DNA from 3 places in the Mesorhizobium sp. M7A.F.Ca.US.002.01.1.1 genome. Region 2 is predicted to be linked to each of the others. Evidence: riboswitches for the same ligand, from Rfam matches in the RefSeq annotation. Region 2 holds a riboswitch; each other region holds the start of a gene.
What was found. A riboswitch is a leader RNA that binds a small molecule or an ion and turns the genes downstream of it on or off. The one in region 2 is predicted to bind cobalamin.

Region 1: another riboswitch for cobalamin. It lies ahead of EN932_RS18585 (aromatic ring-hydroxylating dioxygenase subunit alpha); the one in region 2 lies ahead of bluB (5,6-dimethylbenzimidazole synthase).
Region 3: another riboswitch for cobalamin. It lies ahead of EN932_RS20655 (DUF1636 family protein); the one in region 2 lies ahead of bluB (5,6-dimethylbenzimidazole synthase).

What each region holds. Positions count from the first base shown of each region.
Region 1 covers NZ_RZQE01000183.1:4,944-10,845, forward strand. Annotated here, with positions in the region: gene EN932_RS18565 (glycosyltransferase family A protein) at 1-679, opposite strand, end outside; gene EN932_RS18570 (serine kinase) at 676-1,725, opposite strand; gene EN932_RS18575 (PqqD family protein) at 1,774-2,205, opposite strand; gene EN932_RS18580 (hybrid-cluster NAD(P)-dependent oxidoreductase) at 2,375-3,475, opposite strand; gene EN932_RS18585 (aromatic ring-hydroxylating dioxygenase subunit alpha) at 3,501-4,748, opposite strand; cobalamin riboswitch at 4,863-5,065, opposite strand; gene EN932_RS18590 (DUF680 domain-containing protein) at 5,577-5,774, shown strand; partial or broken gene EN932_RS18595 (DUF680 domain-containing protein) at 5,854-5,902, shown strand, end outside.
Region 2 covers NZ_RZQE01000115.1:1,252-7,153, reverse strand. Annotated here, with positions in the region: gene EN932_RS14135 (exodeoxyribonuclease VII small subunit) at 1-4, opposite strand, end outside; gene EN932_RS14130 (histone deacetylase family protein) at 8-934, opposite strand; cobalamin riboswitch at 1,056-1,236, shown strand; partial or broken gene bluB (5,6-dimethylbenzimidazole synthase) at 1,239-1,964, shown strand; gene EN932_RS14120 (hypothetical protein) at 2,087-3,070, opposite strand; gene EN932_RS14115 (TetR/AcrR family transcriptional regulator) at 3,360-3,968, opposite strand; gene EN932_RS14110 (MFS transporter) at 4,089-5,312, shown strand; partial or broken gene EN932_RS14105 (GNAT family protein) at 5,350-5,894, opposite strand.
Region 3 covers NZ_RZQE01000222.1:2,408-8,309, forward strand. Annotated here, with positions in the region: gene EN932_RS20650 (winged helix-turn-helix domain-containing protein) at 1-863, shown strand, start outside; cobalamin riboswitch at 894-1,098, shown strand; gene EN932_RS20655 (DUF1636 family protein) at 1,137-1,565, shown strand; gene cobW (cobalamin biosynthesis protein CobW) at 1,568-2,605, shown strand; gene cobN (cobaltochelatase subunit CobN) at 2,624-5,902, shown strand, end outside.

The DNA.
Region 1 (5,902 bases), on a different contig from region 2:
TGCGCCGCCGCATCGACTTGTGGATTGCACGCAAGTGGTTGCGGACCCTGCCGCTATGTTCCTTGGTGACATTTCCGGCGTGGCGTCGGTAGTAGATCGCGACGGTGTTCGGCAATTCGTAGCGCGGACCGGTTTCGAAGACTCGCAACAGATAATCCGTGTCCTCGGACTGCTCAAAGTCCTCGTCGAAATGGCCGATGCGATCGACAAGCGTTCGACTGAAGAGAGCGGTGCTCAGCGAAATTCCGCGAAGCGTCATGGTACAGCAGTCCGCCTCCGGCTCGAGCTTCTCGTCGTCGATCCGGTCGACCAGCGTCATCAGCGAATAGGTTAGCTCAAGCCCGGAGGTAGCCTCGAAGCGGGCGAGATCGGCCTTGAACCGTCCGGCCAGCGAGATGTCGTCAGAATCCAGGAATGACACGAACTCCGCATCCGGCGGCAGTTGCCGCAGCCCGGCGTTGCGCGCCCTGGCCACGCCCATGTTCGATTGCTGGAAGAGTCGGATGCAGGGGTTTTCGCGCATCATCGAGCGTACGGCCTCAGCAGAGCCGTCGGTCGAACCGTCGTCGATGACGATGATGTCGAGATCGGCGGCGTCCCGCTGCCGCACCAGCGAGCGCAATGCCGAAACGACATAGCGCTCACGGTTGTAGACGGGCATTATCACGCTCAGTTTCACGAAGCGCCCCGCACAAGAAAGTCCGCAATCGTGCCGGCTATCTCCTGTGGCTGCGTCCCCAGCGACAGACGATAGCACGGCAGCAGGCGGGTCAGGTCGCTGAAGAAGCGAAAGCCGCTCTCCCGCTCGCCCGGCATCTGCGCTATGCCGGACGGCGCCAAGGCAATCATGGCATCCCTGCGCGACACCGGCACGATCGAACTTGCCTCGCCTCCGCCGATATGTGGCACCACCAGCGCAACGATGTCCAGAGTTTCGGGCACCGGCCGTGGCGCAATGTCGTCAATGTGAAAAGCATGCTTGCCTTGCCAGTTGAGCGGACCGTGCGCCTTCAGCCGGTGCTTCAGCCCAAGTCGCGCGAATCCCTGGGGATCCTGCTTGAGTGTTGAAAACAACGGGCGGGCAGTCACGCCGTTGGAGAGGTCGACCAGCACATAATCGTCGCCGACGCTGTCCAGCCCGTGGAGGAGGCCGGCGGCGACGGTCCCGGATTTCCCGGCGCCGCCCGCGCCGGCCAGCAGTACGCCCCTGCCTTTGGTGCCGAGCGTCCCCGCATGGGCCAGCCGCATGCCACGTGCCGCATATTCCCAATGGAGGAAGGGGCGCAGCGGCGCTCCCGGCTCCCACGGTGGAAAGGCATCGGCCGAGGCCATCAATTGCACGCCAACGCGACGTTGCGGATCATAGAACTGCCAGAAATCCAGGTCATGGAAATGGTTGCCGCGCAATCCGGCTTCCGCCAGCCTGGTGGCGAAGCCATGCTGCGTGAAGGGTCCTTGGCCCCATCTGGCCGGTGCCGCGATGCCGTCAATGCCGGGATGTGCGACGAAGATGCGGCAGATGTCGGCAGGCGCTCGGTTGTCCGCAGCCGTGACAAAGCCATGAGCGAAGGCATCCGCCAACGCGCCGGCACTCACATGAGTGGTCAACTCCAGATGCGGCAAGCCCACCTTGCAGGTCAGTGGATAATGCGCGGCGCTGCTCTGCGCTTGCGCCAGGACATGACGTGCGTAGTCAGTCAGGTTTTCGAGAGTGACGTTTGGCATGGTCTGCCTGTTCCGGAGCTGTCCGGCAACGAGAGCCTGGCGGGCGCCTCAGTTGGCCTGCTTCACTGCGGGCCAGCCGAGGGGCTCCTCGACCTCGTGGATGGGATCGACGACAATGAGGTCGGCAAGGTCGTCATGGATGTCGACCTTGAGGGGCTCGCCGGCAGCGGCGAGCTGAGCCAGCAATTCGCTGGGAACCGGTCTTGCCACGCCATCGGTTGCGGCCGCCAGCAAACCGAATTCGAGCAATTGTGAAACAAAGCCGTCAATCGCGGCGGCATCGAGGGCGCCAATCCCGGTCGCGGCGCCGACCAGTTCGGAGGCAGGCACGCCGGACGACAGTGCATCCCAAAGCCTGCTGCCTGAATCAGAGAAGCCGAAATATTTACCGGTGGTCAGGTCGAGAACGACGGCTTCGCCATCGAAGGATTCAAAGACGATATCCTTGCTGGCAATGGCATATACGCCGGATTGTCGCATGTTTGCTCCCCGCCGAAGCAGGCCGCGGAGATGATCTTCGGCCCCTACGGTCAACCCCACCGTTGCAGGCGTCTAACCATTTGCAGGGTTTTTGGCAAGATGGCGTAGGCCCGGCCGAGCGCAGCTGCAGGCCGCGCGGGCATGGACAGTCTCTGACCGTGCCTGCCGGTCACGCCTCGATTTCAAGCGCCGAAAGCGGCTTCGAGCAACAGGCGAGGATAAAGCCGTCCTCGATTTCGTGATCGAGGATGCCGCCATTGTGGCTCATCTCGACGTCGCCCGCGACCTTCCTCACCTTGCAGGTGCCGCACAGGCCGAACTCGCAGGCGGCGGGAATCCGCACCCCCGAGGCGCGTGCCGTCTGCAGCACCGTCTGGCCGGCGACGCATTCGGCATCGACATCGGAATGCGAGAACCGGATCGGTGTCACGGCCTCCACGGTGGCAGCGGCGCCGTCTTCCGCCGGCGGCGAGAACGGCGCCGGGATCTCCTCCACGGCAGGCGCGGCAAAGCTTTCCTGATGGTATTTCGTCATGTCGAAGCCGGCTGCGTCCAGCATGCCACGCACGGCGCGCATGAAAGGATCGGGGCCGCAGCAGAAAATCTCGCGCTCGCGGAAATCGGGCGCCAGCAATGGCAGCCGGATCGCGTCGATGCGGCCCATATGGCCGAACCAGCCCTCGCGGCTCGACCGCTCCTCGATCATGAAGCCGAGCGACAGCCCAGGCATGCGGCTGCCGAGCAGTTCGAGCTCCTTGCGGAAAATGATCTCTTCCGGGCGGCGCGCGCAGTTGACGAAGCCGACATCGGTCCATGGCGCGCAGTCGTTCAGCCAGCGCAGCATCGACATCATCGGCGTCACGCCGGAACCGGCCGAAATGAACAGATATTTGGCGGCCGGGTGGCTATGCAGCGAGAAGTCGCCGGTCGGCCCATAGGCCTTGACGTGCGAACCGGGCGTCAGATGGTCGAACATCCAGCGCGTACCGGTGCTGCCCGCCTGCGCCTTGACCGTCACCGCGATCGAGAACGGCCGCGACGGCGAGGACGACAGCGTGTAGGTGCGCATCAGCGGCCCGTCCGATGTCGGCAGTTCCAGAGTCACGAACTGCCCCGGTTTGTAGCGGAACCAGGTCTGGTTGTCGGAGCGGAAGGTGAAGGTCTTCACGTCAGGCGCTTCGTCGCTGACGCCGATCACTTCCAGCACCTGCAGCCTGTCGTTCCAGGGCGTCATCTGGTCGAGATGGCGATAGAGGCCAAGGTCCGTCATCGCATTCATCCTCTTATCCCCTGGGCTAGGCGACGCTGCGCAGGGCCGGCCGGCCGCCTTCGGCAAGGCGCGGCCCGATGAACGACGCGTACCACTCGACGAACTGGATCACGCCGCCCTCATGCAGCTCCGAATAGGGGCCTGGTTCATAGGCAGGCGACAGGATGCCGAAGGCGTTTTCCTCGACGATGCGGCGGTCCTGGTCGTTGGTCTCGGTCCAGACATGGGTGAGCTCAGCGAGGTCGTAGTCGACGCCTTCGACCGCATCCTTGTGGACGAGCCATTTCGTTGTCACCGCGGTTTCCGTGGCACTGATCGGCAGCACGCGGAAGGTAACGGCGTGGTCGCCGAGGATATGGTTCCAGGTCGTCGGATAGTGATAGAGCAGCAAGGAGCCGATGCGGTCGGTTGAAACGCTGTCGGACAGGTTCTTCTGGACCGCCCGTTTTCCCGTCATGGTGTAGCTGACGGCATCGCGCAGCAAGGGCGCGCGGGTGGCGCGGTACTGCCCTGCCGGATCGATGCGGAATTTGCTCGGCAAGCCTGATGCCTCGCATCTGGCCCAGTGTGCGACCATTTCAGGGTCGCTGTCGGCGCCATGGACGCCGGTTATGGTTGGAGCCTCGGGGAAGGTCTTGCACAACTCGGGATGATTGGCGGCGCAGTGGTAGCACTCGCGGTTGTTTTCCCAGACCAGCTTCCAGTTGCCCTTCTCGACGATCGTGCTCTCGAAGGCGATCTTTGCTTCACGCAGCCGGTGCGGCAAAAGATAGGGTTCGATCATCGCCCGCATCGGCGCGAAATCTGCCGGTTCCTTGGCCAGGCAGATGAAGATGTAGCCGCCGACGCTCTCGCAGGCGACCGGCTTCAGGCCGAAATCACTCTTGTCGAAACCGTCGGCCATCTGGCGGGCAAACAGCAGGCGGCCGTCCAGCTCGTAGGTCCACTGATGATACGGGCAGACGAGCTTTGCCGCGGTACCCTTCTCCGTGTTGCACACGCGGCTGCCGCGATGGCGGCAGGAATTGTGGAAGGCGTTGATCTTGCCGTGCTGGTCGCGGACAAGGACGACCGGATAATCGCCGACCTGCACGGTGATGTAGCTGCCCGGCTTCGGCAGTTCGCAATCATGGCCGATGAACAGCCAGTCGCGATACCAGATCAGCTCCATGTCGAGCTTGAAGTAGTCCGGATCGGTGTAGAAGGGCTGCTCCAGCGAAAAGCCTTGCCGGCGCCCCTTCAGGAGCCTCAGCATGTCGTTGCGGATATCCATGTCCTGTCCTCGTTTCTAAGGACTGAACTGGTGGTGATGGAGGAAGGATTGAAACACAGGCCGGCTGTGTGCCGGACATGCGCTATCCACCTCTTGACCGCCCACCGCGATCAGTCGAGTCTAAAAATCTCGGGCTGGTTTCCGGGCTCTGGAGTTGTCCTTGCGGACCATCGCGACACCTTCCCAGGCGGTTGCCCAGTGGTCTCCCGTTGCGACTTGAACTCCACCACCGTTGCGGGGGCAGCGCCGGATTCTGACCGGCTTCCCAATTCTCCGCCTCGTCGTCACGAAGCGGCACCTGAGATGGTATGATCTAACCACGATCGCGGGCGCGCCGTCGGCATGAAAACGACATCGTATCCATGCGGCGCGACACGGCATGCGAAACGCTACTGCAGCTCGTCGCGGGCCGAGATCCCACCTCCCGGGCGGCCATTTGCCGGCTGCGATCTTTCCGAATCCGACCCTTCGCGGGGGGTCAAAAAAGGTTAATGGTTTCGAAAAGTGACTATTAGCTCGCCCTAAAATCGAACCGAACGGTTCGTTTCTGTTGACGGTGCGTGCAGGACGGTGTGAACGCTGGGCCTCTGAAACAGTCAGTGATCCATCAGGTGGCTACACCTAACACACTGATATGAAGAAGAAAAATGCATCCTTAGATTCCATTGGCACAATTTCAAGGTGGGGATTCATGGTCCACACGGAACAACTTCGTGATTGGAAAAGACGACCTTGCCCTCCCACATCGGGGCTGTCCGAACGACGCGATTTCATTTCCAAGACACGCCGCTAGACGGACGGAAAAAAGACGATACTGGAGTACCAAAAATGAAAAAGATCATTCTCACTGCCGCAGCCCTTCTGGCCATTTCCGGCAGCGCCTTCGCTGGTAGCGACCACTACGGTTCGAACGCCGCGGCAGCCACTGCTGTCGACAGCTCGTACACCGCTTCGACCAAGAAGTCGGAACCGGCTGCTCAGGCGCCTGCCCAGGGTGCTGACCGCAACCTCTTCGGCAACAACTAACAGCCGATTCCCAGTTTTCCGGTCGACGGCGGGCTCGCCCGCCGCCCTGGCGAAATTCAGACATTCAGGAGTATTCAAGATGAACAAGATCCTCATTGCTGCCGCCGCCGTTCTGGCCATCACCGGCA
Region 2 (5,902 bases):
CCATCATTCATCCTTTCATCAGTCGCCCGACATGGGCGGCGACCGAAAATGCCAATCCCTGCAGATCGTAGCCGCCCTCGAGCAGGCTTACGAGCCGGTTGCCGCTGTGGCGTGCCGCGCGCTGCATCAACTGGCCGGTCGCCCAGTCGAAATCATCCTCGGTCAGATTGATCTCGGCCAGCGGATCGCGGTGGTGCGCGTCGAACCCGGCCGAAATGATGATCAGGTCGGGCGCGAAATTGTCGAGCGCGGGCAGGACGCGCGACAGGAAGGCATCGCGAAACACTTCGCTGCCGGTCTGCGGCGCCAGCGGTGCGTTGACGATATTGCCGGCGCCCGTTTCGGTCTTCGCTCCGGTGCCGGGATAAAGCGGCATCTGGTGTGTCGAGCAATAGAGCACCGAGGGATCGTCCCAGAAAATATCCTGCGTGCCATTGCCGTGATGCACGTCCCAGTCGACGATGGCAACGCGCTCGACACCGTGTTTCTTCTGCGCATAACGCGCCGCGATCGCCGCCGTGTTGAACAGGCAGAAGCCCATGGCCGTGGTCTTTTCGGCATGATGGCCGGGCGGCCGGGCGGCGACGAAGACGTTGTCGGCGCGGCCCGAAAAGACATCATCGACGGCGGCGTTGGCGGCGCCGATCGCGGTGATCGCCGCTTGCCAGCTCTTCGGACTGGCAGTGGTGTCGGCATCGATGCGGGCAATCCCCTCGTCGGGGATGGCGGCGCGCACGCGGGCGACGAAATCGGCGGGATGCGCGTAGAGGATGGTGGCCTCGTCGCCTTCCGGCGCCTGGATACGATCGAGCGCGGCAAAGGCTTCCTCATCGAGCACGCGCTCGATGGCGCGCAGGCGGTCGGGCCGCTCGGGATGTCCGGGCGGCGTGAGATGCTCGAGGAAGATCGGATGCGTGTAGAGACGGGTGGTCATCGTCCTAATCTAGTGACCCCGATCGACAAAGGCCATGCACGGGCGGCCGATGACTGGGGAAAATCGCGCCTGCGTCCATTCGTGTCGCCGCAGGCATTGGCCCCGCCGGCGCTTCGGCGTAAAGTCCTTGGTACTGCCTGGTGCCCGCCGCAAGCGGGAGAATCGGGAACACGGTTGAATTCCGTGGCGTGCCCAACGCTGTGAGGGGGACCGCGCCGGTAAATGCCACTGTCGATGACGGGAAGGCACCGGACGCGGGTTGATCCCAAGCCAGAAGACCGGCCTGGCAGGCATCGTCATCCGCATGGTCGGGCGGGTGGCATCAGAGCGACGTGCGTCCATTTGGACGCACAGCGTACGCTCTGACCGTTTTGAATCTGCAATCGCAAGGGGACAAGCGATGCCGGAACATATGACCGCTGCCATTGACGATGGATTCGACCAGAATGCGCGCGATGCGGTCTATCGCGCCATGTTCACGCGGCGCGACGTGCGCAGCCATTTCCTGCCCAACGCGATCGATGACGACGTGCTGGCGCGGCTGCTGCTTGCCGCCCATCACGCGCCATCGGTCGGCTTCATGCAGCCATGGAATTTCATTGTCATTCGCGATGCCGGACGACGAGCGGAGGTGCGCGACCTGTTCCTGGCCGCGCGCGAGCAGGAACTGCCGGCGATCGAGGCGGAAAAACAGGCGCTGTACCGCAAGCTCAAGCTGGAAGGCATCTGCGAAAGCGCGCTCAACATCTGCATCACTTGCGACCGGCAGCGCTCGAAGGGTTCGCCGCTGGGACGCTGGCACAATCCGGAGATGGATCTCTACAGCACCGTCTGCGCGGTGCAGAATTTCTGGCTGGCCGCGCGTGCCGAGGGCGTTGGCGTCGGCTGGGTGAGCATCATCGAGGCTGAGGCGCTGAAGCGGCTGTTGGCCATTCCGGATCACGTAACGCCAATCGCCTATCTCTGCGTCGGCCGTGTTTCCGAGTTCGCTTCCAAACCGGACCTTGAAACGCATGGTTGGGGACGGCGGCTGCCGCTGCCGGAACTGATCATGAGCGAGACGTTTTCCGGGCAAGGCGAGGCACAGCTCAAGTCCACCGTGGCGCGCCTCAACACCGTTTCTGCCTCACCAGACACCACCTGCCCGGCCGATCAGGGTGTGGCGCCGGCCGTACCCCAGCGCGAACCGCCGAAGGAGGCGAGCGCCTTGTCCTTGAGCTCCCTGAACTTCGACGACGCCTCGGCCAACCGGGCGTCCCAGGCCGGATCCGGCACCTGGCCCGCGATGGTCTTGAAATAGACCTGCATCAGGCAAGCGATGGCGAAAGGCTCGATGAAGGCCGCCTTGAACGCCCAGGCGAAGACGATGGCGAGCACGAAGGCCCAGCCGGCGAGCTGGCCGGGCATCAGGAACAGAATGGCGCCGGCAGGCGCCAGCATCATCAGAAAGATGACGAACGACACGCCCCACATGATGACCGCCAGCCAGACGGCGTTCTTGACCATGACCTTGCCGTTCTGGGCATAGAGCACGACGCCTTGGCGCGCCGTCTCGAAGGGTGAGGCTGAATTGATGCGGATGTTGTAGCCGAGGATGATCTCGTCGACATAGGTCAGCGACAGGCGGATCACCGTGTTGATGAAGGAGACCAGGCCGCTCAGGCCCGGTATCGGCAGGAAGGCGGCGATACCGCCGAGCAGGCCGGTGATGGCGCGGATGGCACCCTTGACGAGTTGGTCGACGACGAAAAGGATATTGGCCTCGGCAAAACGCTGGGTGACGACATCCCTGGCGTAGGCGATCTGGTCCTGACCGCCGGGAATGTCGCGGCCGTCGATCAGATGAACCATGACGGCGATGTGGCCGGCCTTGACGATATAGAGGATGTATTCACGGATCCAGTAGACCGCGATCGAGACGATGCCAAACCCGACCACGCCGCCCCACAGGGCAAAGGACATGGGCCCGTCGGGATCGGTGGAGATATGGCCGACACCATAGCCGACCGAGGCACCGGTGCCGGTCGCCATGATGTAGGCCAGCGTGATGCCGAAATAGACGATCATACGAAAGACGATGAACGGCCAGGTCCGCATCATGATGGACACCGACCGGCCGATCTCGAAATCCCACATGTGCCCCGAATCTCCGCCTCAGAGATGGTGGAAGAGGATGAACTCAACCCGACGATTGTCAATTGCCGGCCCTGGCACCACAGGGCGACGAATTCTGGGCAACGGTTTTCTTTCGCAGCCTTTCGCCGGCGCATTGTCTGACGGAGCATCAAACGAAAAACCCGCCTGTGCGGCGGGTCACCGGCGCAAATCACCACCATGGACGAATATGTACCTTAGCTGAGGGCAGGTGTCGAGAAAAAATTCCTATCGGGAACAGCTGCCGGCACGAAAAGCTCCGGTGGGAACTTCAATTCGACTGCGGATCCGGCTTCTTGAGCAGGCCTTCGAGCAGTTGCTTGAACGCCGTCACCACCTTCTTGGACGTCGCTTCGGGGTCGTCCGAATTGGCGATCCGTTGCGCTGCCTGGCTGCTCGCTCCGTTGATCAGTCGCGAGGCCGTCTCGGGGTCGAGGCTCGAGACAACGACCCCCTCCTCCTGCAGCGCGGTCAGATGGTCGGTCATTGACACGATGCACGCACTGGCATTCGGCCATTGCGCTGGATCCCCCAGCACGGCCGGGCCATCCCGGAACATGATGCGCTGGATTTCCGGCTCCAGCGCCATCTCGATATAGGTCGAGCACTCGTCGACGAAATGCTGCCAGCGGGTCGGCGCTCTCGACGCGACCTCATTGATGCGCGCCGCCATCTCGCCGTCGATCTGGGCTATGACCGCCTGCAGCAGCCCCTTCTTGTCGCCGAAATGATGATAGAGCGCGCCGCGCGTCAGCCCGGCCGAAGCGGTGAAATCATCCATCGAGGCTTCCGCATAGCCTGTTGTGCCGAAGGCATGGCGGGCCGCCGCGATCAGCTTTGCGCGCGTCTCGGCGATCATCTCCTTGCGGGGTCTGTGCATGGCTTCTGGCCCTATTCACATACGTAACGTATGCCAATTGACATACGCGGCGTATGCTCTATTTAACAAGCATACGCTTCGTATGTAATTGCCGAATCGTCCTTTGTCGAGGAACCACCCATGCAAAATCCCTATTCGGAAATCTTTCGTGCCCCCGGAGCCAAGGGCTTTGCGGCCGCCGGATTCATGGCGCGCCTGCCGATCGCCATGGCGCCCATCGGCATCGTGGCGATGCTGTCGCAGACGCGTGGCGAATACTGGCTGGCCGGAGCCGTCTCGGCAACATACGCGCTGGCCAACGCTTTCGTTGCGCCGCAGATATCCAGACTGGTGGACCGCCTGGGCCAGACACGGATCGTCGTGCCCACCACCATCATCGCGGTGCTGGCTTTCGCCGTCCTGATAGCGGCGGCCAACCAGGACTGGCCGGTGTGGACGCTGTTCGTGTCGGCCCTACTGGCCGCGGCCATGCCAAGCATGCCGGCGATGGTGCGGGCGCGCTGGACAGAGATTTTCCGCGGACGGCCGCAGATGAACACCGCATTCGCCTTCGAGTCCGCGGCCGATGAACTGGTCTATATCGCCGGGGCATCGCTATCGGTCGGTCTCAGTGCTGCCCTGTTCCCGGAAGCCGGCGTTCTGGTGAGCACATTATTTCTCGCATTCGGATCAGCGGCCTTCATCCTGCAACGCTCGACGGAGCCGCAAGTGCGGCCGGTGGACCATGGCTCAAGCGGCTCGGCGATCCGCCTGCGGCCGGTTCAGATCATCACCTTCGCCCTGATCTTCATCGGCGCGACCTTCGCGACGACGGAAGTCAGCACCGTGGCGATCACCAAGGAGCTTGGCCAGCCCGGCGCCGCCAGCCTTGTCATCGGCGTTTATGCGCTGGGATCGTTCGTGCTCGGTATCATCGTCGGCGCGCTCAGCCTGAAGGCGCCGCTGCAACGCCAGCTCGCCATCGCAGTCGCCCTCGTCGCGCTCGGCACGCTGTTGCCGCTCACCGCCGACACCGTGCCACTGCTGGCGCTGACTGTGTTCATCAGCGGCGTGGCGATTTCGCCGACCTTCATCACCGCCTTCGGCCTGATCGAGCGGCATGTGCCGGAGGCGATGCTGACCGAAGGCATTACCTGGGTCATGACCGGCATCGGCATCGGCATGGCGCTCGGCTCGTTCGCGGCCGGCGCGGTGGTCGATGCGTTCGGTGCCCAGAACGGGTTCTGGGTCTCTGTGGCTTCAGGCACGATCGCGCTGGCCACGGTGCTGCTTGGCCAGCGCAGCCTTGCCACGGCTGAGTGCGAGATGGACGGATGCGAAGCAGCCGCGATTGCTGCGGAATAGTTCCGGCGCGCCCGGGCCTTAGGCCGGGCGCGCCGCTCTAGGCGGCCGGGCCTGAAATATTGACTCTTCTTGGGTGCGCCAATGCCAAAACTATCGTTGGCGCCCCGTGCAGCATCACCTCTTTTTCGAAGACGAAGCCACATTTCTCCAGCACCCGTCGCGAAGCCGGATTGGCGGGGCGGACGATGCCGACAACCCGATCGGCACGCAAGGGGCCGAACGCGGTGCGCAGTGCTTCCATCACCGATTCCGTGGCATAGCCATGTCCCCAGCTCGCCGGATGAAGATGATAGGACAGGTTCAGACCGTCGAAATCCGCCGATACCGTGACGCCGCCGAAGCCGACCAGCTTTTCATCCGCCTCGACCGCCCAGCGGCCAAAGCCGTGCTTGTCCCAATGACCGATGTCGCGCGTCAGCCGCGCGGCGCTCTGCTGGGCTGTATCCGGGACAGGGTCCGGACGATGAGCAACAAGCTCCCGGCGCGAAAAGAGGTCGATCAGGAAATCCAGATCAGCCTCTCTTCTGGGCGGCGCAGCAAAAGCCGTTCGCTGCGCTGGCTGGTAGGCAGAGACGCATTCATCCGTCTTC
Region 3 (5,902 bases), on a different contig from region 2:
AGGAAATGTATCTGGGTCTCGCCAAATGGGGCCGCGAGCACGCCGCCTACATCGAAGAGATCTACCGCGAGGTCGCCGAGCGCGGCCCGATCGCCGCTTCCGCGCTGGAGGGCCAGAAAGGTTCGGGCGGCTGGTGGGGCTGGAGCCATGCCAAACACGCCTTCGAATGGCTGTTCTGGGCCGGCCGCATCACCACGGCGCACCGCCGCGGTTTCGAGCGCTTCTATGACCTGCCCGAGCGCGTGCTGCCGCAGGCGATCCTCGACCTGCCGGTGCCGACGCCTGAGGACGCGCACCGCGAATTGCTGCGCATTTCCGCCCGCGCCCACGGCGTGGCGACTTCAGGCGATTTGCGCGATTATTTCCGCCTGTCGCCGGCCGATATGAAAGGCCGGCTGGAGGAACTGGTTGAAACGGGCGAGTTGCTGCCGGTGCGCGTCGAAGGGTGGGACAAGCCCGCCTATCTTCATAAAGACGCGCGTCTGCCGCGCAAGATCGAGGCCCGCGCCCTGCTGGCGCCGTTCGATCCTGTCGTCTTCGAACGCTCGCGCACAGAGCGGCTGTTCGACTTCCACTACCGCATTGAGATCTACACGCCGGCCGACAAGCGGCAATACGGCTATTATGTCCTGCCGTTCCTGCTCGGCGACAGGATCGTGGCACGCGTCGACCTCAAGGCCGATCGCCCGGCCAGCATACTGCGCGTCCATGCAGCCTATGCGGAGCCCGGTGCGCCGCCTGAAACCGCTGCGGAGCTGTTCGAGGAATTGAAGCAGATGCAGGGTTGGCTCGGGCTCGAACGCATCGAAGTGACGCCTGCCGGGGATTTGGGGCCGGCGCTGGCCGACATAGCGGTGTCGTAAGCTCGCGTTGACACCGCCGCCCGCAAAAGCCTAAATCCGGTTCCAGATGGTCCCTTGCCCGCAACGGCAAGGGCTAAGAGGGAATGCGGTGCGGGGCAAAATCCCAAATCCGCGGCTGTCCCCGCAACTGTAAGCGAAGAGCCAAGGCCGAAAACCACTGGGAATTCCCGGGAAGGCGGCTACCCAAGGCGATGACTCGCGAGCCAGGAGACCTGCCGTCTGCGACTGTAGAATCCGATCGCCCGGCGGGTTTCCGGGCAAGGAGCCCGATCTTTGGACCACGACAGCAGTTTTTCGGCTGGCACAGCGGATATTTCGTCCGGCCATGATGATGCCTTGGCCGGCGTCACCATCATCGTCTGCGGCTCCTGCCGCAATGAGACCGGCTCCGACGCTCATCCCCGCGCCGGCGAGTTGCTGACGGACGACACGCGCCGCGCCGCCGCTGGCGACGATATCCGCATCCGCAGCGTCGAATGCCTTGGCAATTGCAAGCGGCGCCTCAGCGCCGCGATCCTGCGCGACGGCTGCTGGAGCTATGTCTTCGGCGACCTGACCGCGACCAGCGGCGCCGACCTCGTGACAGGCGCAAAGCTCTTCGCCACCTCGAAAGATGGCCTGATCCCGTGGCGTGGCCGCCCCGATAGCCTCAAGCGCGGCCTCGTGGCCCGCATTCCACCCATCGACATGCTGAAGGATTGACCATGACCACTTCCGTATCCCGCGTTCCCTGCACCGTCGTCACCGGCTTCCTCGGCGCCGGCAAGACGACGCTGGTCCGCCATCTCCTGGAAAACGCCGGCGGCAAGCGCATCGCCATCATCGTCAACGAATTCGGCGACATCGGCATCGATGGCGAGATCCTCAAGGGATGCGGTATCGACACCTGCCCCGAGGAAAACATCGTAGAACTGGCCAATGGCTGTATCTGCTGCACTGTCGCCGATGATTTCGTCCCGGCGCTCGACCAAATCCTGTCGCTGACGCCGAAGGTCGACCATATCCTGATCGAAACCTCGGGCCTGGCACTGCCCAAGCCGCTGGTCCAGGCCTTTCAGTGGCCGAGCGTGAAAAGCCGGGTGACCGTCGATGGCGTCATCGCCGTGGTCGACGGACCGGCATTGGCCGAAGGCCGCGTCGCCAACGACATGGAGGCCCTCCAGGCGCAGCGCGCCGGGGACGAGACGCTCGACCACGACGATCCGGTGGAAGAACTGTTCGAGGACCAGATCGCCTGCGCCGACCTGATCATCCTGTCGAAGAGCGACCTGATGGACGCCGCCGGCACCGCCCGCGCCAATGCCATCATTGGCGAACACTCCGCCCGCGCAGTGAAGATCGTGCCGACCTCGCATGGCAAGGTCGATCCCTCCGTGCTGCTCGGGCTCGGTCTCGCCGTCGAGGACGACATCGAGAACCGCAAATCCCATCATGACGGCGCCTTCGACCACGAGCATGACGACTTCGACACCTTCATTGTCGACATAGCCTCGGTCGCCAATCCCGATGAACTGGCAAAACGCGTCGCCACCGTCGCCGAGGAAGAGAACGTGCTGCGTGTAAAAGGCTTCGTCGAGGTCGGCGGCAAGCCGATGCGGCTGCTGCTGCAGGCCGTCGGGCCCCTCGTCAATCATTACTATGACCGCGCCTGGACCGCGCAGGACGACCGCCGCTCGCGCCTCGTCGTCATCGGCCTGAAAGGGCTGAACCGCCCGGCGATCGAGCGTATACTCGCCGGCTGATTTCGGACACGGATTGCGATGCACATCCTAACCACGACATCCGCCTCGCTCGACGACCTCGCCGAGCCGGTCGATCTGCGGCAGACGCCGGCGGATATCGTGGCGCTGTCCTTCACCGACAGCGACCTCGCCGGACTGGCGGCGGCGTGGAGGACCGATGCCGACCGCCTGCCCTCGATGCGGCTGGCCGCACTGCGCGACCTGCGCCATCCCATGTCCGTCGACCTCTGGGTCGACAGCGTCGCCCGCCATGCCAAGATCATCCTCGTGCGCATCCTCGGCGGCTACGACTGGTGGCGCTACGGCTGCGACCAGCTTGCCTCGACCGCCCGCGAACGCGGCATAAAACTGGCGCTGCTGCCCGGCGAATGCCGCGACGAGGATCTGCGCCTGATCGAAGCCTCGACGCTGCCGCGCGAGGAGTTGGACGGCCTGCTCGACTATTTCCGCGAGGGCGGCCCGGCGAATATGAGCGCACTGGTGCGGAAATTGGCGCGGCTGGCGGGGTCGGATGCGGAAGTTATCGGCCCGGTGGTGGTGCCGAAAGCTGGTTTTTACGTGCCTGGATGTGGAGTTGTGGAGAAGCCGGACTTATCGAATGCTGGCGCTTACAACGTCAACGCTCCTATCATCCCCATCCTGGTCTATCGCTCGATGCTGCTGGCCGCCGATGTCGCGCCCATCGATGCGCTTGTTGAAGCGCTGCGGCAGCGCGGCATCGACCCAGTCCCGATCTTCGTCTCCAGCCTCAAGGACCCGGCATCCCTGGCATTCGTGCAAACAGCACTGACGGCGCTGAAGCCCGCCGCCATCATCACCGCGACCGCTTTCGCCTCAGGCGCCGAACCCGGCATCGAAACGCTGTTCGACCGCGCCGGCGTGCCTGTCTTCCAGGTCATCGTCGCCACCACCCGCCGCGACATCTGGCAAAACAACCAGCGTGGCCTGGCACCCGCCGACCTCGCCATGCATGTCGTGCTGCCCGAACTCGACGGCCGCGTCCTCGCCGGCGCCATTTCCTTCAAGGGCGAGACCGAGACCGATCCCGCGCTTGGCCACCGCGCCTTCGCCAACCGGCCGGAACCGGATCGCGTGGCGCAGGTCGCTGACCGCGTCGCGGCCTTCATCAAGTTGCAGGAGACACCCCGCGCCGGGCGCAAGCTGGCGATCCTGATCCCGGATTATCCCAGTGCCCCTGGTCGAACCGGCTATGCCGTGGGCCTCGACGTGCCGTCCAGCGTGCTCGCCATGCTGCATGACCTGAAGGAGCAGGGCTATGTGATTGAGGGGATTCCGCAGACGCCGCGTGGGTTGCTGGATTTGCTGGAAGCCAGCGATACTGGATTGGCCTTAGATAACTACATTGCCTTCTCGACGGAGTTGCCGACTGCGGCAATCACTGCGGTCGAAGCCGCTTGGGGCAAAGCGGAAGACGAAACAGGTTTGCGCGGAAGCTTCCCCTTCCGCGCCGCCACCTTCGGCAACGTCACCATCGCCCTCGCCCCCGACCGCGGCCGCTCCGTCGACCGCCGCGCCGACTACCACGACCCGACGCTGCCCCCGCGCCATGCGCTGATCGCCTTCGGCCTCTGGCTGCGCAAGTCGCTCGGCGTCCACGCGCTGGTCCATGTCGGCGCCCATGGCACGCTTGAATGGCTGCCGGGCAAAACCGTTGCTCTGTCGGAAAACTGCTTTCCGGAGATCGTCACCGGTCCCCTGCCCGTCATCTATCCCTTCATCGTCTCCAACCCGGGCGAAGCGGCGCAGGCCAAGCGGCGCATTGCCGCCGTCACCCTTGGCCATTTGCCGCCACCGCTGACCGGCGCCGGGCTGAACGAAAACCAGCACAAGCTCGAGCGGCTGGTCGATGAATATGCCCAGGCCGACGGGCTCGACCGTCGCCGCCGTGACCGACTGGCGAAACTGATCGTCGACACCGCGCAAAAAACCGGTCTCGCCTCCGAAGCCGGCGTCGCCACGACCGACGCGCCGGACGAGGCGCTGCGCCGCATCGACGCCTGGCTTTGCGATCTCAAGGATTTCGCCATCAAGGACGGGCTGCATATCTATGGCCGCGCTCCGGAGGATGAGCCCGACGCCATGCGCCGCCAGAGCGCTGAAGCCGAGAAGGCGGCGCTGCTTGCCGCGCTCGATGGCGGCCACGTCAAGGCCGGTCCGGCCGGCGCGCCTGCGCGCGGCCGCTCGGACGTCTTGCCCACCGGCCGCAATTTGTTCACCTCGGACCCGCGCACCATGCCGACGCCGACCGCCTATGATTTGGGCAGGGCAGCGGCGGAGGAAGTCGTGCGCGGCTACATGCAGTCGCATGGCGACTGGCCACGCTCGCTGGTCATCGATCTCTGGGGCTCGGCATCGCTGCGCACCGGCGGCGAGGAGATCGCTCAAGGCCTGGCGCTGATGGGCTGCCGGCCGCAATGGGATTTGGCCACCGGCCGCATCACCGGCATCGAAGTGCTGCCGCCGGCCACGCTCGGAAGGCCACGCGTCGATGTCACATGGCGCATATCAGGCCTGTTCCGCGACATGTTCCCGACCCAAATCGCGCTGATCGATGCCGCAGCCAACGCGGTTGCCGCGCGCGACGAGGACGATTCGGAAAACCCGCTCGCGGCCAAAACCCGCGCCGACGGCAAGATCAGCCCGCGCATTTTCGGCACCTCGCCCGGCACCTATGGCGCCGGCGTCGAGGATCTCATGTCCTCCGGCGACTGGAGCGCGCGCGACGAAATCGGCCGCGCCTATCTCGACGCTACATCGCACGCCTATGGCGGCGCCGGGGGCGAAGGCATCTCCGCGCCCGGCGTTTTCGAGGGCCGCATCGCCGAAGCCGATCTTCTCGTCCACACCGGCGACGACCCCGGCCGCGACATCCTCGAGGGCTCCGCCGATGTCGCCTTCATCGGCGGCTTTTCCGCAGCAGTTGCGGCGCTCGGTAGGAATGCCGACGTCATCGTGCTCGACACCACGGACCCGCAAAAGCCGAAGCCACGCTCGATCAGTGAGGCCGTAGCGCGCGTCGTGCGTGCCCGCGCCGTCCATCCACGCTTCATATCAGGCCAGATGCGCCACGGCCCGCGCGGCGCCTCCGAATTCGCCGAAACCGTCGACCGGCTGGTCGGCTTCGCCGAAACCACGCACGCCATTTCGGGAACGCTGATCGAGGCGGTTCATGATGCCTATCTAGGCGATCCCATGGTCCGCGCCTTCATCCTGCGCGAGAACCCCGCCGCGGCAAAAATCATTGCCGAACGCTTCCTGTCGGCGCGCCGGCGTAGT